Regions from separate parts of the Mesorhizobium sp. M0184 genome, predicted to be linked through region 1. Evidence: predicted binding sites of a transcription regulator. Region 1 holds the regulator's gene; each other region holds the start of a gene.

Region 1 (7,839 bases):
AAGGCCATGGTGCGATCGCACCATACCAAAGCGGCGCTCAGTGGCGACAATGGGATATTCGAAGTTCCGCTCCTCCAGTTACGGGCGGGAGCAGCGACCGCCGGCAAGAAACAGGGTCAGATTTACCCCAACGGACCTGTTTCGGCGATGGCGCGGCCATGACACGTTCTGGCTGCATGCAACGCGCTCCCGTCCGGCTTTTTTCTTTTAAAGCCGGTGGCTACGATCGCCGAGCAGCCGATGCCGGCCGGAATTCACGCAAGCTGCTGATTCCAGCGGCAAACCGCGGCCCATGCCGACAAAGCCCGCGGCCGCTCCTTCTTAACCCGGCTGGGCGACGTTACCGGAGCGACATGAAACTGTCATGCGACTGTAATAATCGGGGGCTATTGGCCTCAGCGGGCGCCGGAGGAATGGCGCCGAGAGACCATATTCCGAACAGGAGCAGGCCACATGAGACATTTCATCCGCTCGGCGGCCGTTGCGATTGCAATGGCTGCGGCGACGACCACCCTCACCCTGTCCGCCGCGCTCGCCGCGGACATCTCCGGCGCCGGCGCCACCTTCCCCTACCCGATCTATGCGAAGTGGGCCGACACCTACAAGAAAGACACCGGCGTTGGCCTTAACTACCAGTCGATCGGTTCCGGCGGCGGCATCAAGCAGATCAAAGCCAAGACCGTTACCTTCGGCGCTTCGGATGCGCCGCTCAAGGGCGACGAGCTTGAAGCGACCGGACTGGCTCAGTTCCCGATGGTGATGGGCGGCATCGTTCCCGTCGTCAATCTCGAAGGCATCAAGCCGGGCGAGTTGGTTCTCGACGGCCCGACGCTGGCCGACATCTTCCTCGGCAAGATCACGAGCTGGGATGACGAAGCGATCAAGAAGCTTAATCCCGACGTCAAGCTGCCTTCGCAGGCGATCGCGGTCGTTCACCGTTCCGATGGTTCGGGCACGACGTTCAACTTCACCTATTACCTCGGCGACGTCAGCGCGGACTGGAAAGAAAAGGTCGGCGTCGACAAGGCCGTGGAATGGCCGGTCGGCATCGGCGCCAAGGGCAATGAGGGCGTTGCCAACAACGTCTCCCAGACCGGCGGCGCGATCGGCTATGTCGAATATGCCTATGCCAAGCAGAACAAGCTCACCCACACCGATATGATCAACAAGGACGGCAAGAAGGTCGAGCCCACCGCGGCGGCGTTCTCGGCGGCAGCGGCCAATGCCGACTGGAGCTCGCAGCCGGGCTATGGCGTCATCCTCGCCAACGAGCCGGGCGCCGAGTCCTGGCCGATGACGGCGGCAACGTGGATCCTGCTCTACAAGAAGCCGGATGATGCCGCGACCACCGGCGAAGCGCTCAAATTCTTCGCCTGGGCATACGACAAGGGCGACGAGATGGCCGGCGAGCTGGACTACGTTCCGATGCCCGACAAGGTGGTTGAGAGCGTCAAGGCCATGTGGGCCAAGGAAGTCGTCGGCGACGACGGCAAGCCGATCTACTCGGCTATGTAATCTCCTCCAGGGAGGGCGTCGATGGCGCCCTCCCTGTTGCCTTTAATCGCGAGGACCCAATGACCATCGCTTCCGATGCCATGCCATCATCTGCAGCAGCCCGGGCCAGGGAAGCTACGGTGCGGCGCTTCGCGCTCACAGATGCCATATTCCGCGGACTCACCCGCGCTTCCGCAATTCTTGTGCTGGTCATCCTCGGCGGTGTCGCGATCTCGCTGTTTGCCGGCTCATGGCAGGCGCTGTCGTCGTTCGGTTTTTCTTTCCTGACGACTGAAAGCTGGAATCCGGTCACGGAAAAATTTGGCGCACTGGCGCCGATCTACGGCACCCTGGTCACGGCGGCCATCGCCATCCTGATCGCGGTTCCGATCGGCATCGGCATTGCAGTCTTTCTCACCGAGCTCTGCCCGCGCCCGCTCAGGCGCCCGATCGGCATAGCGGTCGAGCTGTTGGCCGGCATTCCTTCGATCATCTACGGCATCTGGGGCCTGTTCGTGTTCGCGCCGTTCCTGCAGACGGCGATACAGCCCTTCATCATCAACGTCTTCCACGGCGTGCCGGGACTATCCAGCCTTTTCGCTGGCCCTCCTTACGGCATCGGCCTTCTGACCTCGGCGCTGATCCTTGCCATCATGGTGCTGCCCTTCATCACCTCGATCACCAAAGACGTCTTCGATACGGTGCCGGCGGTGCTGAAGGAATCGGCCTATGGCATCGGTTGCACGACCTGGGAAGTGACCCGGCGCGTGGTCATTCCCTATACCCGCATCGGCATCATGGGCGGCGTCATGCTTGGCCTCGGCCGGGCGCTCGGCGAGACCATGGCGGTGACCTTCGTCATCGGCAACGCCCACCGCATCAGTGCCTCCCTGTTCGCGCCGGGCACGACGATCTCGGCGACCATCGCCAATGAATTCACCGAGGCCGACGGCGACCTCTACACCTCCTCGCTGGTTTCGCTCGGCCTGATCCTCTTCGTCATCACCTTCCTGATCCTTGCCGCCGCCCGCTATATGCTGATGCGGATCGACGCCCGTACGGGAGCCTGACCGATGTCGACATCCTCATCGCTCCACAGCCGCCGCAAAGCCAGGAATTCGGTGATGATGGCGCTTTGCGTCGTCGCCGCCGGCATCGGGCTTGCCTGGCTGGCGCTCATCCTCGGCGCACTAGTCTATAAGGGCACAGCCGGGCTTTCGTTCGCGGTCTTCACCGAGATGACGCCACCACCGGGCGAGGCCGGCGGCCTGCTCAATGCCATCGCGGGCAGCCTGCTGATGACGATCATCGCCGTTGTCGTCGGCACGCCGATCGGCGTGCTGGCGGGGACCTACATGGCCGAGTATGGACGCTTTTCGCGCATCACCACCGTCGTCCGCTTCATCAACGACATCCTGTTGTCGGCGCCGTCGATCATCATCGGCTTGTTTGTCTATGAGCTGATGGTGCGGCCAATGGGACATTTCTCGGCCATTGCCGGCGCAGTTGCGCTTGCCATCCTGGTCATTCCGGTGGTCGTGCGCACCACTGAAGACATGCTCAGCCTGGTGCCGAACGCGTTGCGTGAAGCCGGTGCCGCGATCGGCGCGCCACGCTGGGTGGTGATCCGTTCGGTCGCCTACCGCGCCGCATTGTCCGGCATCGTCACCGGCATATTGCTGGCGATAGCACGCATTTCCGGCGAGACGGCGCCGCTGCTCTTCACCGCGCTCAACAACCAGTTCTGGAGCAGCAATATCAACGCGCCGATGGCCAGCCTGCCGGTGACCATCTTCCAGTTCGCTCTCAGCCCTTACGAGGAATGGCAGCAACTGGCGTGGACCGGCGCACTCATAATCACCCTGACGGTTCTGGGCTTGAGCATCCTCGCCCGCAGCCTTACCGGACGCAGAGAGGACAGATGACACAGATGTTGTCCCCAGACATGACGATGGCCGAAACGGTAGCCGAGAAGACGAAGATCGAGGTCAAGAACCTCAACTTCTACTACGGCCAGAGCAAGGCGCTGAAGGACATCAGCCTGTCGCTGCCCGAGCGCAGCGTCACGGCCTTCATCGGCCCTTCGGGTTGCGGGAAATCGACGCTGCTGCGTGTGTTCAACCGCATCTATGAGCTCTACCCAAAACAGACGGCCGAGGGCCAGGTGCTGCTCGACGGCAAGAACATTCTCGACCGGTCGCAGGATCTCAACCTCCTCAGGACCAAGATCGGCATGGTGTTCCAGAAGCCGACGCCGTTCCCGATGTCGATCTACGAGAACATCGCCTTCGGCGTCAGGCTCTACGAGAACCTCGGCAAGTCCGAGATGGACGGCCGCGTCGAACAGGCGTTGAAGCGCGCCGCGCTGTGGAGCGAGGTCAAGGACAAGCTCAACGCCAGCGGCTTGAGCCTGTCCGGCGGCCAGCAGCAGCGGCTCTGTATCGCCCGCACCGTGGCGGTGAAGCCGGAAGTCATTCTGCTCGACGAACCGGCTTCGGCGCTCGACCCGCTGTCGACTGCCAAGATCGAGGAACTGATCGACGAATTGCAAGCCGACTACACGATCGTCATCGTCACCCACAACATGCAGCAGGCGGCGCGCGTGTCGCGCCAGACCGCCTTCATGTATCTGGGTGAACTGGTCGAGTTCGACCGGACCGAGAAGATCTTCACGTCGCCCCGCGAGAAGCGCACGCAGGACTACATCACTGGCCGCTTCGGCTGAGCCATTCCGATCATGCATTTGAGGACAGGATCATGGGCGAACACACAGTCGCTTCTTTCGACGAGGATCTCGAGCAGATCAGCAAGCTGATCCGCGACATGGCCGACCTCGCCGGTTCGATGGTCGGCGGGGCGACCAAGGCCCTGTTGAATTCCGACAACGTGCTGGCGCAACGCGTCGTTTCCGACGACGCCATCATGGATGCGCGTCAACGCGAACTGGACGACCGCGCCATCACCCTGATCGCCAAACGCCAGCCGATGGCCCACGATCTTCGCCATGTGGTCGGAGCGATCCGCATGGCGGGCGACCTCGAACGCATCGGCGACCTTGCCAAGAATATCGCCAAGCGCGTGAGTGCGGTCGGCCTCAGCGCCACGCCGCGGGACCTGTCGCATTCCATCGACGCGATGGCACAGCTGGTTCTCATCCAGGTGCAGGGTGTCATCGAGGAATATGCTGCAGGCGATGCGGCCGCGTTGGCCAAGCTGCGTGCCGCCGACGAGCGCATCGACGTCAAATACACGTCCGTGTTCCGCGAGCTCTTGACCTACATGATGGAAGATCCGCGCAACATCACCGCTTGCACGCACCTGCTGTTCTGCGCCAAGAATCTGGAGCGGATCGGCGACCATGTCACCAACATCGCCGAAAATGCGTATTATGTGCTGACCGGCGAGCAATTGCCGGTCAATCGTCCGAAGCAGGACGAAACGACAATGTCCGCACCGGTGACATGATGGGGGTGCCCAGCCGATGATCGCACCACGCATAATGGTGGTGGAGGACGAGGAGCCGTTGGGTGTGCTGCTCCGCTACAATCTCGAATCCGAAGGCTACCAGGTCGAGGTGGTGACACGCGGCGACGAAGCCGAGATCCGTTTGCAGGAGAATGTGCCCGACCTTTTGGTGCTCGACTGGATGATACCAGCGGTTTCCGGCATCGAGCTCTGTCGTCGGCTGCGGGTGCGCCCCGAAACCGAGCGGCTGCCGATCATCATGCTGACCGCGCGCGGCGAGGAGAGCGACCGGGTGCGCGGTCTTTCGACCGGCGCCGACGACTATCTGGTCAAACCGTTTTCGACACCGGAATTCATGGCCAGGGTCAAGGCGCTGCTGCGGCGCGCCAAGCCGGAAGTGCTGTCCAGCGTGCTGAAGGTCGGCGACATCGTTCTCGATCGCGAATCGCACAGAGTCTATCGCAAGAAGAGCGAAATCAGGCTCGGGCCGACCGAATTCCGGCTGCTCGAGTTCATGATGCGGCATCCGGGCCGTGTCTTCTCGCGCAGCCAGTTACTCGATAATGTCTGGGGCGAGACAATCTACATCGACGAACGCACCGTCGACGTGCATGTCGGGCGGCTGCGCAAAGCCGTCAACAACGGCCGGATGCCGGATGTCATCCGCACCATCCGCGGTGCCGGCTATGCGATCAGGGAAGATTGACCCGCCTGGTCAGGCTACGTTCTTTCTGACGCTGGGCCTCATTTGCGCGCCCGGCGCGAAAATCTCCTGGTCGACGAAGCTTAACGCCCGCATCGCGCAGCCTTCGCGGATCAGCGGCAATTCGTTCGGCTCTGTATCGAAGGAGATCGAGCCTGAATGCTGACCGCCGGCGGTCTGGGCGATTGCCTTCCGCAAGGCCGGCTCGATCAGATCGAAGGCGGCGGCACTGGCGCCGACCATCGCGACCGGTGCCGGATCGATCAGCGCGAACAGCGAGCCGAGACCGAAACCCAGCGCTTCGCCGGCCTTGCGGTAGGCCTCGCGTTCCGGCCCATCTTTCTCGCGCGCCTGGGCCGCCAGTGCTCGCATGTCGGCGTCGCTGACGTCGGCGACCGGTTCGCTGTCTTCGCTCATCTGCCTGGCGTTGCGCCAGATGGCGTAGTTGCCGGCATAGGCCTCGATGCAGCCGCGCCGCCCGCAACGGCAGAGCGCGCCGCCCGGACGATGGATCATGTGGCCAAATTCGCCGCCCGAGGAATGCGTCCCGGTGAACAGTTCGCCCTTCAGCACCAGCCCCATGCCGATGCCATGCGAAAGCAGGATGGCGATGAAGTCGTCGCGATAGCGATCCGGATTGCGCCAGCGCAAAGCCACCGCCATCATGTTGCAGTCGTTCTCCACCGTTGCCGGGATGCCGAATTCGTCCTCCAGCATGTCGGCAAAGGCGATGTCGGTCTGCGGCGTGATCGGCGACCACAGCATGGCGCGTGCAGGGGAGTCGGTAATGCCCTGAATCGCCAGGGCGATGCGGGCGACACTGCGGACGTCAAGGTCTGGATCCTGCAGCCGGCGCCGGACGATGGCCATGCATTCACGGATCAGCTCGTCGCGCGGCATGGTCAGCGTGTCCAGCCGGCGCTGTTCCTCGGCGACCACCTGTCCCGTATAGTCGATAATGGCGGCCGACAGGAAATTCAGCGACAACACCACGGTCAGCACCGCCGCCGCTTCCGGGTTGAGGGCGAGGCCGACCTGCGGACGACCGCGTTTCAACGAAACGGGCTCACTTGCCTTGCTCTCGGCGAGGATGCCTTCCCGTATCAGGTCGGAAGAGATCGCCGATATGGTCGAATGACTGAGGCCGGTGGTAGCTGCGATCTCAGTACGCGATGGCTGGCCGGCCCGGCGCACCGCCGAGATCACCATCGCCCGGTTGCGCCGGCGCAAATCGTCATGGCGGATTCCGACCGACATTGTTTTGCTTTCCTCCCGGTTGCCGCGGCCGCTCATGAACCGGAAGCCGTCGGTAATGTCCGACAAATAGTGTCGGATGCAGGCAAATAGTGTCAGATGCAGGTGGCGCTGTCATCGTTTATTCCGACGCTCGAAAAAACTCGCAGAGTCATCAAAATCCATCAGAATCGATGTTGACAGCAGCCGGAGATCGGGCCAGTATTTTTTCGAGGCTCGAAAAAATTAGAGCTTCTAAGCTGGTCTTTGAGCCAATTGGTCACGCCGTACGCGGCGCAGGGAGGATATGATGAAGAAATTCACGACCGCCATTCTGGCGGGTGTCGCCATGACGCTGGCGCTGGCGTCGGTGGCGCAGGCTAAAGACAAGGTCATCGGCGTTTCCTGGTCGAACTTCCAGGAAGAGCGCTGGAAGACCGACGAGGCCGCAATGAAGGCGGCCATCGAGGCCGCAGGCGACAAGTATATTTCCGCCGACGCACAGTCCAACCCCGGCAAGCAGCTCACCGACGTCGAGAGCCTGATCTCGCAGGGCGCCAGCGCACTGATCATCCTGGCGCAGGACGCCTCGGCCATCGGGCCGGCCGTGCAGAAGGCACTGGACGAAGGCATCCCGGTCGTCGGCTATGACCGGCTGATCGAGAACAAGGACGTGTTCTATCTGACCTTCGACAACAAGGAAGTCGGCCGCATGCAGGCCCGCGAAGTCTTCAAGGTGAAGCCGGAAGGCAACTACGTCTTCATCAAGGGTTCGGGTTCCGATCCGAATGCCGATTTCCTGTTTGCCGGTTCGATGGAGGTGCTGAAGGAGGCCATCGACGGCGGCAAGATCAAGAATGTCGGCGAGGCCTATACGGACGGCTGGCTGCCGGCCAACGCTCAGAAGAACATGGAACAGTTCCTGACCGCCAACGACAACAAGG
Region 2 (7,839 bases), on a different contig from region 1:
ACCGTCGACGGCCATGACATCAACCGCGACTACCGCGCCGCGCGCAGTCTGATCGGGCTGGTGCCGCAGGAACTGACCATCGACGCCTTCGAGAGCGTGTGGGCGACGGTCAACTACAGCCGCGGCCTGTTCGGCAAGCCGGCGGACAAGGCGTTCGTCGAAAAGGTGCTGCGCGACCTGTCGCTCTGGGACAAGAAGGACGCCAAGGCGATCACGCTGTCCGGCGGCATGAAGCGCCGGCTGATGATTGCCAAGGCGCTGTCGCACGAACCGCGCATCCTGTTCCTCGACGAACCGACGGCAGGCGTCGACGTCGAGCTGCGCCAGGACATGTGGGCGATGGTGCGCCGGCTGCGCGAAGACGGCGTCACCATCATCCTGACCACGCATTACATCGAAGAAGCCGAGGCGATGGCCGACCGCGTCGGCGTCATCAACCGCGGCGAGATCGTGCTGGTGGAGGACAAGGCCGAGCTGATGCGCAAGCTTGGCCGCAAACGGCTTGTGCTGGAACTGCGCAGTCCCCTGGCCACCGTTCCCGATGCTTTTTCGCACTACGCGCTGGAGCTTTCGCCGGATGGCGGACAGCTGACCTATACTTATGACAACCAGAGCGAACGGCCGGGCGTCGCCTCGCTGATCCGCGAGCTCGAGGCGGCCGGCATCCAGTTCCGCGACATCGATACCGAAAACAGCTCGCTCGAGGAGATCTTCGTCAATCTGGTGAGGAAACCGGCATGAACCTGCGCGCGGCCATGAATCTTCATGCGGTATGGGCGATCTATCGGGTGGAGATGGCGCGCGCCCTTCGCACTGTGCTGCAGAGCATCGTTTCGCCGGTGATTTCGACGTCGCTCTATTTCGTCGTCTTCGGTTCGGCCATCGGCTCGCGCATCACCGAGATCGACGGCATCAGCTACGGCGCCTTCATCGTACCGGGGCTGATCATGCTGTCGCTGCTGACGCAATCGATCTCCAACGCCTCTTTCGCCATCTATTTTCCGAAATTCGTCGGCTCGATCTACGAATTGCTGTCCGCGCCGGTGTCCTATCTGGAGATCGTCATCGCCTATGTCGGGGGCGCGGCGACAAAGTCGATCGTGCTTGGCCTGATCATCCTGGCGACGGCCTCCCTGTTCGTGCCGCTGACGATCGAGCATCCGTTCTGGATGCTCGCCTTCCTGGTGCTGACGGCGGTGACCTTCAGCCTGTTCGGCTTTATCATCGGCATCTGGGCGAAGAGCTTCGAGCAGCTGCAGCTGGTGCCGCTGCTGATCATCACGCCGCTGACCTTCCTCGGCGGCAGCTTCTATTCGATCAACATGCTGCCCGGCATCTGGCGCACGGTGACGCTGTTCAACCCGGTGGTCTACCTGGTCAGTGGGTTCCGCTGGAGCTTCTACGGCAAGTCCGACGTTTCGGTCGGCGTCAGCCTCGGCATGACGGTGGTCTTCCTGCTCATCTGCATAACGATCGTCGCCTGGATCTTCAGGACCGGCTACCGGCTGCGCAACTGATCGAACGGGCCTCGTCCAGGCGAAGCAGCCTGACCGATCGACCTTTCCTTGCCGAAGGCGATAGGCCTGCGCCCGATGCCTGGAGCCCGCGCTTGAATGCCTCGATCTTGCTTTTCATGCATTGTTATATATCATGTTATCGATGTTCATGGGGATGAATTGGCCTATGGAAGACGTCATACGATCGCTTGGCTTTCTGTGCCTGGGCAGCAGGCTGAAGCGTATAGGCGAGCAACTGCAAGCGGAGGCGCAGCGCCTGCTCGACAGGCTGGATGTCCCGGTTCAGGCGAGCCAATACCCGCTGCTGGCCGCGCTCGACAGGCTGGGTCCGCTGTCGGTCGGGGAACTGGCGCAATCCCTTGGCATCGCGCAGCCAGGCGTAACGCGAAGCGTCTCGCTTCTGGCCGCATTGGGACTGCTCGAAGTCAGTCCGTCGACCGATGACCAGCGGCGCAGGATCGTCTCGCTTACTCGGGACGGGCGGCGGCTGGTCGATGTCGCAAAGCGCGACGTCTGGCCTTGCATCGAGAACGTGGTCGCGGATTTGTGCGCAGGTTTTTCGGGGCCGCTTCTTGAGCAGCTGGCTGCCATCGAGGACGGCCTCGCCGCTGCCCCTCTCGACCGTCGTGTAAATAAGCCTGAGGGTGCCGCGCAATGAGACATCTGCTCGACCGCCCTATCTGGAGCGCGCTTCAGACGCGACATCGGGCCTTCGCGGAGGGTGACAACCTCGCCATGCGATATCGGCCGTCGATCGTCCCTTTCGCCGCCACTGGTGCGGACGACCCGGAAAGCCTGCGGGCGCTCGAAAACCTTGTCCCCCCGGGCGAGAGTGTGATCCTGCTTCAAGCGGACGCGATTGCTCTGCCCACGGGGCTTTCCGCGACTTCGACCGCAGCCGGGGTTCAGATGATCGCCGAGCAGCCATTGCAGATCGTCTCCGACCCGCGCGTGCATCGTCTGACCCGAGACGATGCTGCTGAGATGCTCGCCCTGGCATTGCTCACCAAGCCTGGCCCATTCACGCTCGAAGCCTTGAGCCTGGGCGATTTTTGGGGTGTGAAGATCGAGGGCAGGCTTGCGGCAATGGCCGGCGAGCGCATGAAGCGACCTGGCTATACTGAACTCAGCGGGGTGTGCTCACATCCGGAATTTCGCGGCGGTGGCCTAGGAAAGCTGCTGTCCCTATTCGTGGCAAACCGGATAGTGGCGCGCGGCGAAGTTCCCTATCTCCACGCCTATGCCAGCAACGCCGCGGCCATAGCGTTATACGAGTCCATCGGCTTCAGGTTGCGAAGCACAATGAATGTGGCCGTGGTTCAGCGCACCGAATGATTAGTCGGCGCATGATGCGCAGCATGGATGCATCCCGTATCGGAAGGAAGGATTTCGTACCGCCGAAATCCTTCCTTGAGACTGCAAGACCTTGCTGCGTGTCAGACCGCGATCTTGCCGCCGCCTTGCCTGGTGATGGCAACGACCGCCGGGCGCACCGGCATGTCCGGCTTGAAGTCGGGCCAGCGCGTCGACAAATCCTCATAGTAGGACGGACGGCCGAAAGCCTCCCAGTCCTCGCCGCCGTCGCCCGGATGCTGGACCGCAACGAAGGCGGTCTGGTCGTCCGGCGCAAACAGGGGACCGCACATTTCGGCGCCGATCGGCACGCGGAAGAACAGCTTTGATGTCGCCCGTGCCGTCCCCTCCGTATCGACAGCCCACAAACCATCGGTGCGGCCGGTGGCTTTCGGGCCTTGGCCGTCGGTGGCGACCCAGAGGCGGCCAGCCGTATCTACCGTGCAATTGTCCGGCATGCCGAACCAGCCATTGGCGGTGGTTGCGGTCGAGAAGGTGGCGCCGACGTCGGCCACAGCGGGATCGCCGCATTTCAGCAGGATTTCCCACCTGCCCTTTGTCGCGGTGAAATCACCGCCGTCCTCGACGATCTCGATGATGTGGCCAAAGGCATTTTCGGCACGCGGGTTGGCAGCGTCGACCTGGTCGGCCTTGCGCTTCGAATTGTTGGTCAGCATGACATAGACCTTGCCGTTGGCGGCATTGGGCTGGATGTCTTCCGGGCGGTCCATCTTGGTGGCGCCGAGCAGGTCGGCGGCGCGGCGCGTCTCGATCAGCACGTCGGCCTGGCTGGCAAAGCCGTTCTCCGCCGTCAGCGGCCCTTGGCCGAAGACGATCGGCAGCCATTCGACCGAACCGTCGTCGGCAAACTTGGCGACATGCAAGGTGCCGTCGTCGAGCAAATCCATGTTGGCGGCGCGGTTGTCCGGATCGAACTTGCCTGTGGCGACGAACTTATAGACATAGTCGAAGCGCTCGTCGTCGCCGAGATAGAAGACGACACGGCCATCCTGGGCGACGATCGATTCGGCGCCCTCATGCTTCAAGCGGCCCATGGCGGTGCGCTTCCTCGGCACCGAAGTCGGATCCTGGACGTCGACCTCGACGATCCAGCCGAAGCGGTTCGGCTCGTTAGGCTCCTTGCCGATGTCGAAACGGTCGTAATGCGCTGCCCATTCATAGGCACCTTCGGGAATGCCGAGGCGCTTGTAATTGGCCGCCTCCTTGTGGCCCTGCGGCAGCTCGCCCGAGAAATAGCCGTGGATGTTCTCCTCGGCCATGACATAGGTGCCCCACGGCGTGACGCCGCCGGCGCAATTGTTGATGGTGCCGATGACCTTCGTGCCGGTCGGATCGGCGCTGGTCTTGACGCGGTCGTGGCCGGCGACCGGGCCGGAGAGCGCGATCTCGGTGTTGGAGGTGATGCGGCGGTTGAGCTTGCCGTCGCGAACGACCTGCCATTTGCCTGATACCTTGCGTATCTCGACGATAGTGCCGCCATGCGCGGCCATCTCGACATCGACTTGCTCCTTGCTGAGGGGCGCCTGCTTGGCTTTGCCATCGACGATGGTGACGAGGCCCGGAAACATCAGGTGCGGATTGGTGTATTCGTGATTGACGACCAGCAGGCCGTGCTCGGCCGAGCCGTCGATCGGGATATAACCGACATAGTCGTTGTTGTAGCCGAATTGTCTGGCCTGGGCTTCCGCCGACTGTTTTGTCGGATCGAATCCCGGCGAATCGGCGAACAGCGGATCGCCCCAGCGCAGCAGCACGTCGGCGTCATAGCCAGGTGCGACGTGATGCTTGTCGTCGATGCCGGCCTCGAGCTCGTCGAAAGCGAAGGCGGAGCCTTCGGCGGCGCGGGCGTTGTCGGAGGTGATCAGCGCCAGCGGGCTGACGGTAGCGGCTATGGCCGAGACGGCAAGCGAACCCTTGAGGAAGCCGCGGCGTGAGAACCGCGCGGCGATGATCTCACCCATGGTGCGGTTGCCGGTGAGATTGGCTCCTGGCCCATCGTTTTCCTCGAGCAGGCTGGTGCGGAAATGGGCGTCAGGGGTGCGATGTTCGGTCATAGGGCCTGCCTCTGGCTGGATGGATTGCTGGAGCGTGTTGCCTGGCCAATCCGGTATTACCGGCAGGTCACAGTTTGATGACATGCCGGCTAAATTGCCACCTGCGATTTCGTATCCAACATCGGCCCCGCTTGACCGCGACCGGCGCTTCGGAAACAAGAGCTGCGGCAGGCGGTAGGGACCGCATCGGGAGGAACAAAAGTGAGTTTCTGGGGACTTGGGCAGCTCTGCGTCTCGACGGTGATCTTCCTGCTGGCGGCGATGGCCGCAAAACAGTGGGGGCTGGCGCCGAGCCTCGGCAAGATCGTGCTGACGTTGGCGCTCTACTCGCTGGGCAATCTGATCATGCTGAGGCTGATCCGTGAATTCGGCATGTCGGTGTCGTTCAGCCTGTCGGCGGTGATCCAGCTGGTGTCGGTGAATGTGGTGGCGCTGGTCTTCTTCGGCGAGCGCGTCAATGCCTTGCAGGCAACCGGCATCGTGCTTGCCATCGCAGCTGTGGCGCTGATCACGCTCGGGCCCTATCTGCAAAGGCTGTAACTGCGATCGGGCCGATGAAGAAGATTGCAAGCAGACTGCCCAACTGGCTGGAGTTCCCGGTTCTGCTGGCCGGGCTGGTCATTGCCGGCGGGCTGTGGGGGTTCGAGGAGCTGATGGAGCTGGCGCGGGCCACCACGCCGCATGCCTTCGACACCGAAATCCTGCTTGCCTTCCGCAAGGCCGGCCAGCCCGACAATCCGATCGGACCGGCGTGGCTGGAAGGGACGATGCGCGACATCACCAGCCTCGGCAGCGCCAGCGTACTGCTGCTGATCACGGCAGCAATGATCGTCTATCTGCTTCTTATCCGCAGGCCAGGCGCGGCGCTTCTCATGTTCGTCGCGGTAGCGGGCGGCCAGCTCCTGTCAAGCGTGCTGAAATTCGATATCGACCGGCCGCGCCCTGATCTGGTCTCGCATCTCGCCGATGTGGCATCGCTTTCGTTTCCGAGCGGCCACGCCATGCTATCGGCGGTGACGTATTTGACGCTGGGCAGCATGGCGGCGCGGTTTTTGCCCGGGCGCACAACGAAAATCTATGTACTCGGGCTGGCGGTGCTGACGACGGTGGTGGTCGGCATCAGCCGCATCTATCTCGGCGTCCACTGGCCGTCCGACGTATTGGCCGGCTGGTGCGCCGGCTTTGCCTGGGCGATGCTGTGCTGGCTTGCGGCACGGTTCCTGCAGCGATGGCTTGGGCGGGCCGACGGCACCTGACTCAAATCAGCCTGTTGATCAGGCCATGACCGCAGCCTGCCAGCAGGAAAACCATCGACAGCAAGGCTGTCGAGGTCGCCAACGCTTTGAATATCTTCACCCGCTCATCCTTTTGAAGTCGTGCCTGTGCAATCGGGATCGCAGTGGATGTCCCGCCAAACGATGCCGAGGTTTGTAGCATGACAGCGCATCGGCTGGCAAAGAGTGCTGCATGTTTGGAGGCAGACCATCAATCCTTGGTACAGGAAGACGTCGCCGACCACGCCAGCGCAGGAACTTCATCCTCGACTGTTCGGCGGTGCCGATCTTCGATTCGACGGCAGCCAATGTCATCGGGGGCGCGGCCCACAAGCGAGCCGCGCCGGCGTTCGCTTCATTATATCAGGCGCTTCAGCCCAGGATACGCCGCATGCTGATCAACCACGGCGTCAAGCGGCCGCTGGTGACTTACGCGCCTCGACCACGGATGCGCGGGCGCAGCTGAGGAGAGCCGCGCCCGTCGCCTGAGCTGGCAACGCCGGCTTAGTCGAGGCCTAACGCTGAGACCTCGCCCTCGTTCATCAGCGGCACGAAGATTGTCGACCTGCCGTCGGTGCCGATGTCGGCGCTGCCCGGCTTGAACGTCGCAACCGCTTGCGGCGTGCCGCCGGCTTTGTAGCGGTAGAGCGTGCCGGTCATATAGGCAGTGGCGTAGATGCTGCCGCCGATGGCAACGACGCCATCGAGGTTGGCAAACTTTTCCGCGCCAGGCAGTGGCGAAACGGCCTTGGTAGCAAGATCGACCGAGAGCAGGCCGCCCGGCTCCGCGGTGCTGAAGTCGGGCTTGATGCCCTTGCCCCAGGAAGCGACGATCAGCCGGCCGCCATCGGCGAAGATGCCATTCGGCGAAGCAAGCGCCGCATCCCTGACGAACAGTTCGGGCCGGTCGCGGTCGATGCGATAGATCGTATCGGCAAGCATATCCGTGACGTAGATCTTGCCGGACGCGTCGGCGGTCATGTCGTTGAGAAAGACCGCGTTCGGCACGTCGATCGTCGATGTTAGCTTGCCGCTTGCGAGGTCGACGACGCGCACATGGGTGAGGTCGGCGACGTAGAGTTTGCCGCCGACAATCGCCATGCCCTTGGGCGCGTCCATGCCGTCGGTCCAGTGTTGCGTGACGAGCTTGCCGTCCATCGACAGGATCGACAGATAGCCGTTGCCGTCGGCTTCGCCGGGATTGCCGACGATGTTCGAGACGATAACGCGCTGGCCGGCGGCGTCGAACAGCGCCGATTCAGGCTGCTCGAGGCCGCCGGTGCGCCACAGTTCAGCGGCCTGAACTGCCGGCGCGGCGGTGATGCCGACCAGGGCGAGAAGTATCGAGGTGAAGAGGCTCTTCATGGCTAGTCTCCTGTAATGGACTGGCGGAGAGCTAGGCTTTTCGATACTTTTCGGGAAGAGCTATCAGGACTAGTACCGAAGGCTGATACCAAATCGTGCGAAAGAGGTGCATCCCATGAACGGCCTGATCTTCGAAGCGCTGAAGCGGACGCTTAAGGCAAAGGGCATCACCTATCGCGTCCTTGCCGAGCGGATGGGTGTTTCCGAGCCGACGGTGAAGCGCATCTTCCACGAGCGCAACTGCAAGCTCGACCG
Region 3 (7,839 bases), 310 kb from region 1:
TACCAGGTGACGCTCGGCGGCTCGGCCGACGAGAACACCTCGGTCGGCGAGATCATCGGCCGCGGCTTCAGTTCGGAAGAGATCACCGATGCCATCGAGCAGATCGTCGAGACCTATCTCGGGCTTCGGCTGGACAGAAACGAAAGATTCATCGACGCCTACCGCCGAGTCGGTCCCGCGCCGTTCAAGGAGGCGCTCTATGCTGGCGAAGCCAAGGCCGCTTGACCGTATTGTCGACGTCGAGGCCGGCATCGCCGCCCAAGCGGCGGGTCTCGACGCGCTCTACGGCCATCTGAAGCCGCTGGAGATCATCGAGCGGTCGACCCGGGAGTTCTTTCACGGCGAAATCGCCGCCGTCTCGTCCTTCGGCGCGGATTCGGCGGTGCTGCTGCACATGATCGCCGAGATCGACCGCACGCTGCCGGTGATCTTTCTCGACACCGGCAAGCATTTCGAGGAGACGCTCGGCTATCGTGACGCGCTGGCCGCCGATTTCGGGCTGAGCGATATCCGGGTGATCAGGCCCGACGATGCGGCGCTGGCAAGGATCGACCCGACCGGCAATCTGAACGAGACCGACACCGACGCCTGCTGCGACGTGCGCAAGGTCGAGCCGCTGGCGCGCGGCGTCGAGCCGTTCCGCGCCTGGTTCACCGGCCGCAAGCGCTTCCAGGCGGCGACCCGGGCAGCGCTGCCAGTGTTCGAGGCGGTCGGCTCGCGCATCCGCATCAATCCGCTGGCGCACTGGACGACATCGGACCAGGCCGGCTACATGCGCGCACATGCGCTGCGTGAAAACCCGCTGGTCGCCTATGGCTATCTGTCGATCGGCTGCTTCCCATGCACGCAGCCGGTGCAGCCGGGCGACGACGCGCGCAGCGGCCGCTGGGCCGGGCACGCCAAGACCGAATGCGGCATCCACTTGTCGGGGCTGGAAAGGTCGCTGACCGACGCCTCGCTTTAGGATATGTTGATATTCAGCCGGCCTGCAAACGGCGGCTTCCTGCGCTTCCGGCGCTCACGTACCCAAAGTACGCTCCGCTCCGGTTCTCGGAAGCCACCCAGTTTGGTCGCTTCGCGCCCGCCGTCGGCTTCGGCTTGGCCTGACCTGAATCTCGACACACCCCCGGGGTGTTTTGAATTTGAGAATATTGTGGACTTGGGAATTTTCTTGATGAGCGACTTGATAGCCGAAAACGCAATGCGGCTGTGGACACCGGATGGGTTCCGCGAGGACGAGTGGGTTCATGCCGAAAGCGCCGAGGCGCTGGTCGGCAATGGCCGTTTCATCCTGCCGTTGCAGGCGTTTCTCGGCCTCGATCCGGAGGTGCGGCGGTCGGCGAAGGAGCGCATCGGTGTGCTGCTGCAGCCCGGCGATCAGCTCGAAAAGATCGCAGGCCTGCTCGATCAGCTGTCACTGGTGGCGCTGGCGTTTCCGGCGTTCAATGACGGCCGCTCGTTCTCCAAGGGCGAATTGCTGCGCAGCCGTTATCATTTTGCAGGCGCTATGCGCGCCACCGGGCAGGTGCTGATTGATCAGCTGCCGCATATGCTGCGCGTCGGCTTCGATGAATTCGAGATATCGCACCCGGTGCTGCTGAAGCGGCTCGAGCAAGGCCGCACAGGCGGACTGCCGCTGTTCTATCAGCCGGCGGTGAAGCCGGAGGCCAAAGGCCCGAAATATTCCTGGCGGCGGGTGCGCGCCGGCTGATCCGCTCCAGAGGGCCAGAAGCCTTCTGGTCGGACCACATTCCAGATTCAACCTTTTATTTTGCGCCTCTCCGCCTTAGGATAGACCCATTATTTCGCGATCCGAATAAATGTGGCCACAAGGGAGGAACCGGGTATGGCTGGCAAGAAGATATTGATGCTCGTTGGCGAGTTCAGCGAGGAGTACGAGATTTTCGTCTTTGAACAGGCCATGCATGCGGTGGGCCACACCGTCCATGTCGTTTGCCCCGACAAGAAGGCCGGCGATATCCTGAAGACCTCGCTGCACGACTTCGAGGGCCACCAGACCTATACGGAAAAGCTCGGCCACGACTACATTCTCAACAAGACGTTTTCCGAGGTCAACCCGGCCGAATACGACGCCGTCTACGCGGCGGGCGGGCGCGGGCCGGAATATATCCGCATCGACAAGCGCGTGCAGGCGCTGGTGCGGCATTTCCATGAGACGGGAAAACCGATCTTCACCATCTGCCACGGCGTGCAGATCCTGATCGCGGTCGACGGCGTGGTGCGCGGCCGCGAAGTCGCGGCGCTGCAGTATTGCGAGCCGGAAGTCACGCTGGCCGGCGGCATCTATATCGATGTTGCGCCGACCGGCGCCCATGTCGACGGCAATCTGGTGTCGGCCAAGGGCTGGCCGGGCCTTGCCGCGTTCATGCGCGAATGCCTGAAAGTGCTGGGCACCGAGATCCGCCAGGGCGAGATCCTGATGCGCGACCAGCGCCAGGCGGCTTAAGCTCGGAATGTGGAGCCCGCCGCACCCCTAACGCATGTCGCGCAAAAGTGTTCAGCGGTTTTGCGATAACGGCATGCATAAACAAGAACCTAAAGCGCGTCGCATGAGGCCGGTCGAGCGCGACGCGCTTTAGGTGCGGCGGTACGTCTACACGGCCATCCGCGCTTCGCGGAACGATACCAGCTTGCTGCGGCTCTCGTCCCACAGCGCCAGCTTGACGCAGCGCAGGCTGTCGAGGAGTGTGACGCGGCCGATCTCACGCAGCTCCGGATAGTCCCTCAGCACTTCCGGAAGCCGGTAGCATGGCACCTTGGCCGAGAGGTGGTGCACGTGGTGGACGCCGATATTGCCGGTGATCCAGTTCAGCACCGGCGGCAGGTCGTAATAGGACGAACCGTGCAGGGCAGCGTGCTGGAATTCCCACTCGGAGTCCTTTGTCCACTCCGTCTCTTCGAACTGATGCTGGACATAGAACAGCCAGATGCCGGCCGATCCGGCGAGGATGACGATCGGCAAATGCACGACCAGAAACGCGCCGGGGCCAACGAACCAGATGAGCAGCGCGGCTATGACCGTGATGGCTAGGTTGGTCGACATCGACGACACCCAAGGGGTGAGGCCGCCCCGCATCATGCCCAAGGGCAGTCTCTGCTCGAAAATGAAAATCCAGATCGGGCCAAGGCCGAACATCACCAGCGGATGGCGATAGAGGCGATAGGCGAGCCGGCCCCGCCACGACAGTTGCCGGTATTCGGCGACGGTCAGTGTCTTGATGTCGCCGGTGCCGCGCTCGTCGAGATTGCCGGCGCTGGCGTGATGGGTTGCGTGGGCGCGGCGCCAGCAATCGTAGGGCGTCAGCGTCAGCACGCCAAGGACGCGGCCGATCCAGTCGTCGGCATAGCGATTGGCAAAGAAGGAGCCGTGGCCGCAATCGTGCTGGATCATGAAGATCCGCACCAGAAAGCCGGCGGCTGGAAGGATGAGGACCAGACCCCACCAATGGCCATAGGCATAAGCGGCCGAGGACAATGTCCACAGCGTGGCGAAGGGGATGAGGGTGATGGCGAGTTCGACGGCGCTGCGACGCCTGTCGGGCTTTTTATAGCGCGACAGGATTTTCAACCAGGCGCGCTTGCTGTTTGCCACAGCTTCGGGGGAAATCATGTTCATCATGAAACATAGGCGGAGCAGCGCGCTGCCGCAAGCCGGCGATCACGCAAAGTTACTGCGGGTAAATGTCGCGCGATGGCGAGGAATTGATGGCCGCAGTCGCCGGGCGCACGGCCTGCAATGGTGTCTACCGACGGCGCCCGCCTGCGACCACCTTGGCTTCCACGCCGTCCAGGCGGTCGAGCAATTCCTTCAGACGGTCGGGAATATCGGACTCCGTGCGGAAGGCCGGCAAGGTGCGCAGAAAGCGCTTGGTCGCCTCGGTGCCGAGCTGGCGCCGGATATCGGCGGCGAGCCCATCGCGTTTTTCGCCATTCCTGCGGGGCATCATCCAAAATCCTGTGTCGGCTTCGAAACTCTTCCAAGGGAGGAATGGTTCCCGCATTGTAGTGTCCCGGCAAGCAAAGACGTCGGGTACGGTAAAGTTTGAATTAAAATCGAAAGGTCTGCGCCGTCCGCCATCAATCAGCGACAGCGGCTGCAGTATCGCTTGCCCCTTGATTTTTGGCCGCTAAACCTCGATATCGGGCGCAAATCCACACCATTCGAAAATGACGGGAAACGGCGATGAGCGACCAGGCAAAAGACGAACGCGCGCCCGATGAAGCCGAGAAGACCGAGGCTGCCGCGGAGCCAAGGGAAGGTGGCGTCGACGGCGACTATGAAGCGCTTGTGCGGCTTCTGAAGGAAAACGAAGAGCTGAAGGATCGCGCGCTGCGCGTCGCGGCCGACATGGAGAACTTGCGTCGCCGCACCGCCCGCGACGTCCACGACGCGCGCGCCTATGCGGTTGCCAATTTTGCCCGCGACATGCTTTCGGTGTCAGACAATCTGCGCCGTGCGCTGGATGCCATCCCGGAGGAGGCCAAGGCTTCGGGCGATGCCGGCTTCAAGGCGCTGATCGACGGCGTCGAGATCACCGAGCGCGCCATGCTGTCGGCGCTGGAACGCCACGGCGTGAAGAAGCTCGAGCCCGAGGGCGAGAAATTCGATCCGAATTTCCACCAGGCGATGTTCGAGGTGCCCAATCCCGACGTACCGGCCAACACGGTCGTGCAGGTCGTGCAGCCCGGCTATTCGATCGGCGAGCGTGTTCTGCGGCCCGCCATGGTCGGCGTCGCTAAGGGCGGCCCCAAGCATGTGGCGAGCGAAGCGCCAGTCGAGCCGGGGCCGGTCAACGAGCAGGCTGAGAAAGATGCGTGAATGGGTGAATGGTCAATAGTGAATGGTTAGTAGTGAGTAGCCAATTGCTGCTCCAGCAGTCAGTGCTATGTTCTATTCACTATTCACTATTCACTATTCACTATTCACGCCGCAAACCGCTGCGCTTCTCCACCATAATAATTGACGTAGCGGGCACCAATCTCCTTGACCGGCATCACCACGAACACGTCGACCGTCGAGAATTCACGGTCGATGACACAACCGTCGCCAATGCGCGCGCCGACGCGCAGATAGCCCTTGACCAGCGGCGGCATCGCCGCGATCGCCGCCTTGGTATTGACCGCCTCGATCGGCATCAGATCCATGGAACAATAGCGCCCGGCGACGGCGCGCACGTCCCAGGATGAATTCGTCCGGCAGTGGTGGGCAAGATAGGTCAGCGCCTCCGCATGTGCCGCCGGCACGGTGCCGTGGAACGACGCGCAGCCGGTCATCACGCCGATGCCGTAATGGTTGATGTAGGCCCAGATGCCTTGCCACAGCGCCTCGATGGTGCGCTTCGAGCGGTATTCCGGCAGAACGCAGGAGCGGCCGAGCTCGAGGAAGCGCTGGCCGGGATGCCGCGCGATCAGCTTGGTCAGCTCGAATTCACCTTCGGAATAGAAGCCGCCGGCGGCCGCGGCAATCTCCTGCCGCAGCAGGCGGTAGGTGCCGACGATGCGGCGATGCTCAGGGCCGGAAAGCGAAGTATCGAAGACCAGCAGATGGTCGCAGAGGGGATCGAAGCGGTCGGCATCGCGGCGGTCCTGCATCTGAAACAGGTCCTTCCTGGCGCCAAGCTCGTCGTAGAACACCCGGTAGCGCACTTCCTGCGCGGCAGCGATCTCGGCCTCGTTGCGGGCGAGCCGCACTTCGAGATTGCCGATGCGGCCGAGCGATGCGCCTTTTATGACGGCATCGGCGTTCCGGCCGACGAGCAAAGGCCCGCTGGCGTTCGGCCGAGCATCACATTCCGGCATGACTGTATGCACGAGTGATTCTCCTTCGAGCCATCCCTCTTGGCACGGGGATACGGTGTAGGTGCAACAGGATTGTGACAGTACCGTGATACGCCTCTGCGGGCAATACTTCGTCGGCTGGGTAATCTATCAACCGTCTATGTTGTGCCTCAGGCGGCCGCTTGCCCTTCGACCGCATGAACCAGGGCATCGGGGTCGAGCGGCTTGGTGACGAAGCCGCTGGCACCGTGAGCGAGCACGGCGTGGCGGGTCTTTTCCTGGCTGTCGGCCGACAGCACCATGATCGGCACCGGCGGCACCGCGGTCTCCTCCTCATGGCGGCGGATGGCGGCGATGGCGTCCAGACCGTCCATGACAGGCATGTGCAAGTCCATCAGCACCACGTCGTAGCGGTGCTTGTGGCCGGTGCTGATGACCGCCTCGACCGCGGCCTTGCCGTTGCCGACCACTTTCACGCGATGCCCGGCCTTCAGCAGCGTGGCGCGGGCCAGCATGGCGTTGATGTCGTTGTCCTCGGCGATCAGCACCGACAGGCCCTGCTGGCGGGCGCCAATGGCGTGCCCCGCCTGCGCGCCGCGCCTTTGCAGTTGCGGCTCGGCGATGACCGGTGCATGGCTGGTCAAAAGCACGCGCAGCAGTGTCTCGCCGCGCACCGGCCTCGCCAGGAAGGTGGCGTAACCGTTGGCACGGAACTCGCCAAGCATGCCGCGGTCGGTCGGCGCGATCAGCGTCACTGCCTCGCAATCGGCAAATCCGCTCTGGCGCAGGCGCCTGAGCAGCCTGCCGTCGCTTTGCTCCATGGCAGCATCGATCAGAAGCACGTCACAGCCCTCGGCGAAAGCGGTGGCCTGGGCGGCGGCGGTGGCCAGATCGACCGTGCCGCCATTGGCGCGAATGGTGCGGGCGAGGGCTTCGGCCTCGACCAGGTTCTTCGACACGATCACCGCATGCCGGCCCGACAGCGCGTCCTGGCGGATCTGCGGCGCCTCGACGGCGGAAATAGCGGGAATATCGAAGACGAATTCGGACCCCTGGCCAAGCCGGCTCGACACCGAGATAGCGCCGCCCATGGCGGTCACCAGGCGCTTGGAAATGGCGAGACCGAGGCCGGCACCGCCATGCGCACGGGTCGAGGTGCCGTCAGCCTGTTCGAAGTCCTCGAATATGCGCTCCATGTCCTCCTCGCGCAGGCCGGGGCCGGTGTCGGTGATGGTGAAGCGGATGCGGTCGGTGGTTTCGGTGCGGACGCGAGCGATGCTTGCCAGGACGCCGCCGCTGTCGGTGAACTTGACGGCGTTGCCGATGAGATTGAGCAGCACCTGCCTGACCCTGCCGGGGTCGGCGGTGATCAGCTGCGGCACGTCGGGTTCGACATGACAGCCGAGGCCGATATCCTTGGCAAAAGCCCGCGCCGCCAAAAGCTCGATGACATTGTCGGCGATCTCGCGCACCGACATTGGCTGCGGTTCGGGATCGAAGCGGCCGGCCTCGATCTTGGAGTAGTCGAGCAGGTCCTCGATCAGCGCCAGCAGCGCGCTGGCCGAGGTCGAGATGGCGCCGACATAGGTCCGCTGCTCGGGCGAAAGGCTGGTGTCGGCGAGAAGCCGGGCCATGCCCATGATGCCGTTCATCGGCGTGCGGATCTCGTGGCTGACGGTGGCGAGGAAGCGCGATTTGGCCTGGCTCGCATATTCGGCCCGCTCGCGGGCGGTGATCAGCGAGGATTCGGCGCGCTTGCGAGCGGTGATGTCGCGGGCGATGGCGCGATGCGAAACGGCGCCGCTGTCCTTGTCGCGCACCGACAGCTCGATCCAAGAGAACCAGCGTGGGCCGTCCGGCGTGCGAATGGCGACGTCGGTGGAACTCAGGCATTCATGGTCGGAAAACGCGGCGTCGGGGACGATGCCGACATCGATGCCTAGTTCGGCCAGGGTCTTGCCGGCAAGGTCGCGCTGGTCGGTTTCGACAAGGTCGGCGAAAACCTTGTTGGCGTAGACAATGTGGCCGTCGCGGTCACGA
Region 4 (7,839 bases), on a different contig from region 1:
TCGAGCACGCTATCCCAGTCGGCGTCAGCCATGCGTACGAACAACCCGTCCTTGGTGATGCCGGCATTGTTGACGAGGATGTCGACGCCTTCGAGGTCGGCCTCCGCCTTCTGGCCGAGCGCCTTGACGTCGTCGCGGTTGGAAAGATTGGCCGGGAAAAGCTTGACCCGGTCGCCCAGTTCGGCGGCCAGCGCCTCCAGTTTCTCGATACGTGTGCCATGCAGGCCGACGATGGCGCCCTGGCCGTGCAGCACCCGGGCGATCGCCTCGCCGATACCTCCCGATGCGCCGGTGACGAGCGCCTTGCGGCCGGTCAATTCGAACATTCTTGCCTCCTGATCTGAGCGAACACCCTTCGCATGGAGCGGGGTCAAATCGCCAGTTGATTATCCAAGCGCCGCCAGCGCCGCCTCGACATCCGCCGCGGATCCGATGGCAGTGGTGGCAATATCGCGGTTGATGCGGCGGGCCAGCCCCGACAGCACCTTGCCGGCGCCCACTTCGTAAAGCGTCGCAACGCCGTTGCTGCCGAACCACTCCACCGTTTCGCGCCAGCGCACGCGCCCGATCACCTGTTCGACGAGTCGGCGGGCGATCTCGTCGGGATCGCTCGTCGGGGTCACCGTAACATTGGAGACCAGCGGCACGACCGGCGCACTCTTCGTCACGGCGGCCAGCGCCTCCCGCATGATCTCGGCCGCAGGCTTCATCAATGCCGAATGGAAGGGCGCCGAGACCTGCAGCATCAGCGCCCGCTTGGCGCCCTTCTCCGTGCATAGCCTCGCCGCCAGTTCGACCGCTGGCCTGGCGCCGGAGATCACCAGCTGGCCGCCGCCATTGTCATTGGCGATCTGGCAAACCAAGGCTTGTGCGGGATCTTTGGCGGCGCCCTGGGCGGCCTCTGCGCAAGCGGCTTCGACGTCGGCCTGTTCCAGCCCGATGATCGCCGCCATGGCGCCCTCGCCGGCCGGCACAGCCGCCTGCATGGCATTACCGCGGATGCGCAACAGCCGGGCGGCGTCGGCGACCGAAACGAAACCTGCGGCCGCAAGTGCCGAATATTCGCCAAGCGAGTGGCCGGCGACATAGGTGACCTTGCCGTTCAGGGAGAAGCCGCGCGCCTCCAGCGCCCGGATTGCGGCAAGCGACACCGCCATCAGCGCCGGCTGGGCGTTGGCGGTCAGCGTCAGCGTCTCTTCCGGGCCTTCCCAGATCAGCTTCGATAGGTTTTCGCCGAGCGCGTCGTCAACTTCCTCGAAGATCCGCCGCGATTCCACAAAGGTATCGGCGAGGTCCTTGCCCATGCCGACAGCCTGGCTGCCCTGCCCCGGAAAGGTGAATGCGATGGCCATCGGCGGCTCCCAGCTGCTGGTTCACGTTGCCTGTGACGCAAGGCGTGCGGCCAAGTCAAGTCCAACCTTGATCGCGTAATATCGGCCGAGTGCCTGTTTCGGCAGGCTTTTTGGCGATCACTCATGATGAAAACCGCTCACGATTTGTTTGCTGGCTCTTCTTATTTCCGCCACAGGCGCTAGGCTTTGCGTGACAGTTCGATGACAATCGAGTGACGCTTTTGTTGCGGGCCGGGGAACTATTGAAGTGGCAAAGACCAAGCAGAGCGCAGCCGAGGCGGCGCCCCAGTTTCTTGAAGGCGATCCGTCGACCGGCTATCTGCCGGCGCGCAAATGGCCTGTCATCCGCTATGGCCTTATCAGCTTGCTGGCTGCGGCCATCCTTGTGTTTGCCATCGAACTGATCGTGCGCGGCAACTTTGCCGGCACCATTGATTTCTTTCTGCAGCCTTTCAAACCCGGCTGGACCACGATCATCATTTTTGCGCTGATCCTCATCGGCCTCGACGCCGTGCTCGGCCGCAGTCATCAGAGCCTGATGATCGTCGCGCCGCTGACATTGTCGCTGGCGTTCGTCGGCCACCAGAAGTCGCTGTATCTCGGCGATCCGCTCTATCCGACCGATTTCCTCTATTCCCGGCAGATCGTGGCACTGATGCCGCTTCTGGTACGCGATCGCCCGGGAACCGCCATTGCCCTGGCGATCGGCATCGTCGGCGGCCTGTCGCTGCTCGTCTATGGCTGGCGGCTATGGCGCCGCCGCGTTCCGGCGCTCAGCCACAAGGGCCGCCTTGCCCGGCTGACGCTGACGGTGCCGCTGATCGCCTTCTTCGTCTCCATCATGGACTATGCCACTTTCTCGTGGACACGCGACCGGCTGCAGATCATCCCGATCATGTGGGACCAGAAGGAAAACTATGCCTCGAACGGTTTTGCGCTCGCCTTCGCGCTGAACGTCCCGATGGCGCATGTCTCGGCGCCGCCCGGCTATTCCGGCAAGGCGATCGAAGCGATCGGCAAACCGCAGGTGACGGCTTCGGTACCCGCCGAGAAGCCCGACATCATCGTCGTCATGAGCGAATCCTTCTGGGATCCGACCAAGCTACCCGGCGTCACCATCACGCCCGACCCTATCCCCAATGTGCGGGCACTGCGCACGGGTTACATGTTCTCGCCCGAGTTCGGCGGCATGACGGCCAACATCGAGTTCGAGGCCCTGACCGGCTTTTCCAACGCCTTCCTGCCGGCGGGCAGCATTCCCTACCAGCAATATGTGCGGACACCGACTCCCTCGCTGGCGACCTTCCTGAAAAGTCAAGGCTACCGGGCGCGCGCTATCCATCCCGGCACTAACTGGTTCTGGAACCGGGGGGCCGTCTATGCCGATTTCGGCTTCAACGACTTCAAGTCCGAGGAGACGTTGCCGCCCATGCAGAAGCGCGGACCGCTCGCGTCGGACGCTGCGATGACCGACGAGATCATCCACGAAGCCGATACCAGCGCCGAGCCGGTCTTCTTTTTCGCCGTCAGCCTGCAGAACCACGGGCCATATGAGCCGTATCGCTATAACAATCCGACCCACAAGGTGCAGGCGCCGATCAGCCAATGGGCGCGTGAATCGCTGTTGAGCTATGCCGAAGGCTCTTCCGACGCGGACCGCGGCCTCGAGCGGCTGATCGAATGGGCGAAGAAACGCGAGCGGCCGACCGTCATCGCGTTCTTCGGCGACCATCTGCCGCCGCTTGGGCCGGTCTACGTCGAGACCGGCTTCCTGAAGGACAATGTTGCGCCGCGCAAGGAGGCGGCCGACCAGATGCTGCTGCACCACCAGACGCCGCTGATCGTCTGGTCGAATCGCAGCGGCCCGGCCGAGGATCTGGGCGCCGTCAGCCCGTCCTTCCTGCCCTACCATATCCTGAAGACAGCCGGCATCAGCCATCCCTATTACACCGGCTTCCTCGGACAGTTGCGAGAGCGCTACCGCGTTATCGACCGCAATTTGCTTTTGGCACCGGGGGGCGACGCCACCCCCGATTGGTCGCGTCAGAAAGAGATCGATCCGGCAATCCGCGACTTCCGTCTGCTGCAATACGACATGATGTTCGGCAAGCGCCATGCGGCGCCCGATTTCTTCCCCGAAACCACAGGCAAAGTGGCTGCACACACGAGTTGAGCAGCGGCGGCGGGAGAGCGGCCGACGTCGTTCAGTTCGTCAAGTGCAACTGCGAAATCGAGCTTCCGATTTTCAGGAAGACGCTTTCGAGCTGACTGACGTCGTTGGTCGGGTAATAATCCGACGGCGACGATGCGCAGGCCTCGTAGAGCTTGCGGTTGGCTGCGGTGTCGGCCTGCAGTAGCACTGTGAAGATCTGCACGTCCTGCTTCTTCAATGTGTTGCATACATTGGTTGTCCAATCGTCGACATTGCGCGCAGCCGCGGTCTGGTCGCTGGATCCAAACCGACCCGAGGCCAGGAATCCGTAGGAGCCATAGTCCGACTTCTGTGGCGTATCCTTCGCGCCATAGACAACATTCTCGCCGTCGGTGAGCAGCAGCACCGTTTTGGTCGTGCCTGACGCCCTGAACGGCGCGCCGTCGCTGTAAGGCGGTTCCGGCGAGAGCACCCGCATCCCCCATGACAAGCCTTCCGAAACATTGGTCCCCGAGCCGTTCCATTCGATCATCTCACCGACGGCCTTCCGCAATTTGTCGAAATCATCGGTCAGCGGCACTATCGGCGTCGGACAGGCCCGGTTTGGGCCGATAGTCAGTGGGCCTCTCTTGTCGTTGATCAGCTTCATCGTCGAAACACTGTACTTCGCCATGTCGCTGGTGAGGCCGGGAAGCACGGTGACAACGGTATCGTCGAGATAGGAATTGTTGTAGCCGGTCGCTGAATTGCCGTAGGAGCTGGTTGGATTTTTAGCGTTACCTGGATCGTCCGGCGCGAAATAGGGTACGAACAGGGTGTCCGGTTTGTTTTGGTCGGGCGAAATGTCGGAAACATTGTTGGTTCCGGGCCGCGCTTCGACGCAGCCTCTCCATTCGACGCCCAATTGCTTGAACAGGTCCATATGGTTGACGCGCTTGCCGCCGACCAAGGGGAAATTGGCGCCATTGTTCGGCGATTTGCCGGCCATGTCGAGCCAGGCCGGATCGTAGTCCTCGCCCTTGACGTTGACGGCGGTGACGAACGGCACCACCGCGACACGTACGCTGCGCGTCGGCGACTTCGCCGCTTCGAGCATATCGATCAGGGCCGTCGCCGCCGTCCGCAATGCGCCGATGCGATCGTTGCTGGCCATCGACCCGGTATTGTCGAGCACCAGCACGACTTCGAGCTGATTGGTCGATTCGACGGCGCCGGCATCGACGGTGATGCGCTTGTCGTTCCCGAACAGGAAGGCGAAGTTCAAATTGACGTCCGCCATGGCGACAGCCTTTGTCTGGATGTAATTGAGGCCCCTTTCCACGGTAAGCGTCGCTTCGGCGTTCCTCAACTCGCTGTGGCCGGCGACATTGGTCTGGAAGTAGCGGTCGAAGACGTCCTTGCGCGAAGCCTCGATGTCGCCGAGATGCGAAGATGCAAGGTTCGCGGCATCGAGCGCGTTCTGCAAGCTGACCTTGGCCCTCATCAAGGTGGACACGTCCACGGCAAAGGCGACGGCGGTCAGAACCGCAGGCAGCCCGAACGCCAGCATCAGGGCAAAGTTGCCGCTCTTCGAACGGCAGAATTTGTCGAAAAGCATTTTTGTCCCCAAAACCGCCTTGCTGCCGACCTCGCGCAGACTGTTTGCTTTTGCATCCGCATGATGAACGACGGGTTGCCGCCACGCCCGCCGGTGCTGGAACTTCGCATGGTGGTTAAGGTCCGGTTTCAGGAAATCCGTAAGCCTTGCCGTCGAGGCCCGTGGCGCTCTGGGACGGTAGGGCCGTTTGCCCTGTCGTTTGGCCTTGCTTTGCGGTCAAATTCCTGTATAGACGCCCGCAATCTGCCGGTCCTTGCTGGGGGCTGAACGGAGGGCCGGAGGTTTTTCGAAACCTTCGCGTGAAGCCGGAAGCGCTTCCGCCTCCCGTGTCTCCGCTCTCGACCGTCTCGTCATGCTCCTTTCTTCCCCGCCTTCGCAAGGATTGCGGGTCAGAGAAGTTGCAGAGGCTTTTGCCGCCGGGAACCGGGAGAGAAACGAAGAAAGGCACGAACACTATGGCTCTATACGAACATGTGTTTCTTGCCCGGCAGGACCTCTCGCAGCAGCAGGTCGATGCGCTTGTCGAACAGTACAAGGGCGTCATCACCGCGAATGGCGGGTCCGTCGGCCGGGTCGAGAACTGGGGACTGAAGTCCCTCACCTACCGGGTCAACAAGAACCGGAAGGCATATTATACACTCATGGACATCACCTGCCCGCCGGCCGCGCTCAATGAAATGGAGCGCCAGATGGGCCTGTCCGAGGACGTGCTGCGTTTCCTGACCATCAAGGTCGATGCGCATGAGGAAGGTCCGTCGGCAATGATGCAGAAGCGCGAAGAGCGCTCGGAACGCGGCGGCTTCGGCGACCGCGACCGTGGCGATCGTGGCCCGCGCTCATTCGGCGACCGCGATCGCGGTGACCGTGGTGATCGTCCGCCGCGCAGCTTCGGCGATGGCGGTGCCGATCGTGGCCCGCGCCGTCCGCGCGAAGGCTTTGAAGGAGCCGCAGAATAATGGTCGACATCAACCAGATCCCAACCCGGCGCCCCTTCCACCGTCGCCGCAAGACTTGCCCATTCTCCGGTGCCAACGCGCCGAAGATCGACTACAAGGACGTGCGGCTTCTGCAGCGCTACATCTCCGAGCGCGGCAAGATCGTGCCATCGCGTATCACCGCCGTCAGCCAGAAGAAGCAGCGCGAACTCGCCAAGGCGATCAAGCGCGCCCGCTTCCTCGGCCTGCTGCCCTACGTGGTCCGCTAGATCTAGGCGGGCGGTTCGCCGCCCGCTTTTCCCACGGCGACGGGCGCCGCAGGGTTTGCCATCAAATCCCGGGTTGGATTCGACAGGAATCCTAACTGCCGCGACAGGCAGGACAGCGACACAGGCGACGACGCCCCAGCTTCCTGACCTGTTCCAGACAATTCGGCGCCGATCCTGAGGATAGGTGCCCAAGCGAAGGAACAAAACCATGGAAGTCATTCTTCTCGAACGCGTTTCCCGCCTCGGCCAGATGGGGGACACCGTCAAGGTCAAGGACGGGTTCGCCCGCAATTTCCTGCTGCCGCAAGGCAAGGCGCTGCGCGCCAACGAAGCTAACAAGAAGAAGTTCGAGGGACAGCGGGCCCAGCTCGAAGCCCGCAACCTGGAGCGCAAGTCCGAAGCCGCGCAGATTGCAGAAAAGCTCGACGGCAAGAGCTTCATCGCCGTGCGCTCGGCCGGCGAAACCGGTCAGCTTTATGGTTCGGTCTCGACGCGCGACATCGCCGAGCTGGTGACGGCGGAAGGTTTTTCGGTCAACCGCAACCAGATCCTGCTCAACCAGCCAATCAAGACCATCGGCGTCACCAATGTGGCGATCGCGCTGCACCCGGAAGTCGAGGTTACCATCACGCTCAACATTGCCCGCACGGCCGACGAAGCCGAGCGCCAGGCCAAGGGCGAAACACTGACCACCGCCGAAGCCATCTACGGCGAGGACATCAACGATAATGCGCGGCCGGAAAACTTCTTCGATCCGAATGCCGAGTTCGAAGGCGGCGAAGACAACGGCTGATCGTCATTGTCGGCATTCGCCGGCTAATCGCTATTCTGGACCAATGCCCGGGCCTCGTACCCGGGCATTTTTATGCCAAATGGAACTTTTCGAACCCCTATATCTTGATGCAGAATAGGACAGCATGTCTGGCCGAGAGGGGGACAATTGGTCATGAATATTCTGCTGAAACGCGTTCTCGACCGCCTGGTCCGCATAGGCAATCTCAAGGTGACAGGGCCGCAAGGCTCGATGGTGACTTTCGGTGACGGCAGCGGCGAGCCGGTGCACATGCACATCAAGACAAGGCATGCCGAGCGCGCAATAACCTTCGATCCGATGCTGGCGGTGTCGGAAGCCTACATGGACGGTGAACTCGACATTCTCGAGGGCGGCGTGCTGGGGGTGATGCGGATTGCTTTCCAGAACATGGGCAGCGGCGGCATCGATGCCACCTGGTCGAAGGCGATCGAGGGTCTGCGCCACGCCTTCCGGCGCCTGCAGCAGATCAACACGGCGTCGCGGGCGCGCCGCAACGTGCAGCGCCACTACGATCTGTCGGGCGATCTCTACCGCCTCTTCCTCGATGAGGACATGCAGTATTCCTGCGCCTATTTCGAGCAGCCGGACATGACGCTCGACGAGGCACAAGCGGCCAAGAAGCGCCATATCGCCGCCAAGCTCAGGCTGAAGGCCGGCCAGACGGTTCTTGATATCGGCTCCGGCTGGGGTGGGCTTGGGCTCTATCTAGCCAAGGCGTTC

The links. Region 1 encodes PhoB, which activates phosphate uptake and scavenging genes when phosphate is short. Its sites were predicted from a motif close to TGTCATNNANCTGTCAT; they were not measured.
Region 2: NKJ23_RS27350 (PhoX family protein) is a predicted target of PhoB. The motif match lies at 5,012-5,028, and genes of this name have one in related genera.
Region 3: olsB (l-ornithine N(alpha)-acyltransferase) is a predicted target of PhoB. The motif match lies at 5,884-5,900, and genes of this name have one in related genera.
Region 4: NKJ23_RS14925 (LTA synthase family protein) is a predicted target of PhoB. The motif match lies at 1,543-1,559, and genes of this name have one in related genera.

What each region holds. Positions count from the first base shown of each region.
Region 1 covers NZ_JAMYSZ010000001.1:377,642-385,480, reverse strand. Annotated here, with positions in the region: gene pstS (phosphate ABC transporter substrate-binding protein PstS) at 454-1,515, shown strand; gene pstC (phosphate ABC transporter permease subunit PstC) at 1,575-2,564, shown strand; gene pstA (phosphate ABC transporter permease PstA) at 2,568-3,419, shown strand; gene pstB (phosphate ABC transporter ATP-binding protein PstB) at 3,416-4,219, shown strand; gene phoU (phosphate signaling complex protein PhoU) at 4,252-4,959, shown strand; gene phoB (phosphate regulon transcriptional regulator PhoB) at 4,976-5,665, shown strand; gene NKJ23_RS01915 (ROK family protein) at 5,675-6,919, opposite strand; gene xylF (D-xylose ABC transporter substrate-binding protein) at 7,206-7,839, shown strand, end outside.
Region 2 covers NZ_JAMYSZ010000030.1:11,864-19,702, forward strand. Annotated here, with positions in the region: gene NKJ23_RS27330 (ABC transporter ATP-binding protein) at 1-741, shown strand, start outside; gene NKJ23_RS27335 (ABC transporter permease) at 756-1,517, shown strand; gene NKJ23_RS27340 (MarR family winged helix-turn-helix transcriptional regulator) at 1,684-2,175, shown strand; gene NKJ23_RS27345 (GNAT family N-acetyltransferase) at 2,172-2,852, shown strand; gene NKJ23_RS27350 (PhoX family protein) at 2,954-4,945, opposite strand; gene NKJ23_RS27355 (hypothetical protein) at 5,147-5,485, shown strand; gene NKJ23_RS27360 (phosphatase PAP2 family protein) at 5,500-6,201, shown strand; partial or broken gene NKJ23_RS34745 (sodium-independent anion transporter) at 6,461-6,708, shown strand; gene NKJ23_RS27365 (SMP-30/gluconolactonase/LRE family protein) at 6,724-7,584, opposite strand; gene NKJ23_RS27370 (helix-turn-helix domain-containing protein) at 7,700-7,839, shown strand, end outside.
Region 3 covers NZ_JAMYSZ010000001.1:65,836-73,674, reverse strand. Annotated here, with positions in the region: gene NKJ23_RS00405 (nitrite/sulfite reductase) at 1-225, shown strand, start outside; gene NKJ23_RS00400 (phosphoadenylyl-sulfate reductase) at 200-964, shown strand; gene NKJ23_RS00395 (DUF934 domain-containing protein) at 1,175-1,711, shown strand; gene NKJ23_RS00390 (DJ-1/PfpI family protein) at 1,847-2,467, shown strand; gene NKJ23_RS00385 (fatty acid desaturase) at 2,615-3,637, opposite strand; gene NKJ23_RS00380 (hypothetical protein) at 3,765-3,968, opposite strand; gene grpE (nucleotide exchange factor GrpE) at 4,205-4,840, shown strand; gene olsB (l-ornithine N(alpha)-acyltransferase) at 4,945-5,820, opposite strand; gene NKJ23_RS00365 (PAS domain-containing hybrid sensor histidine kinase/response regulator) at 5,970-7,839, opposite strand, start outside.
Region 4 covers NZ_JAMYSZ010000010.1:150,987-158,825, forward strand. Annotated here, with positions in the region: gene fabG (3-oxoacyl-[acyl-carrier-protein] reductase) at 1-326, opposite strand, end outside; gene fabD (ACP S-malonyltransferase) at 387-1,352, opposite strand; gene NKJ23_RS14925 (LTA synthase family protein) at 1,600-3,525, shown strand; gene NKJ23_RS14930 (pilus assembly protein TadG-related protein) at 3,557-5,101, opposite strand; gene rpsF (30S ribosomal protein S6) at 5,557-6,057, shown strand; gene rpsR (30S ribosomal protein S18) at 6,057-6,305, shown strand; gene rplI (50S ribosomal protein L9) at 6,514-7,098, shown strand; gene NKJ23_RS14950 (cyclopropane fatty acid synthase) at 7,252-7,839, shown strand, end outside.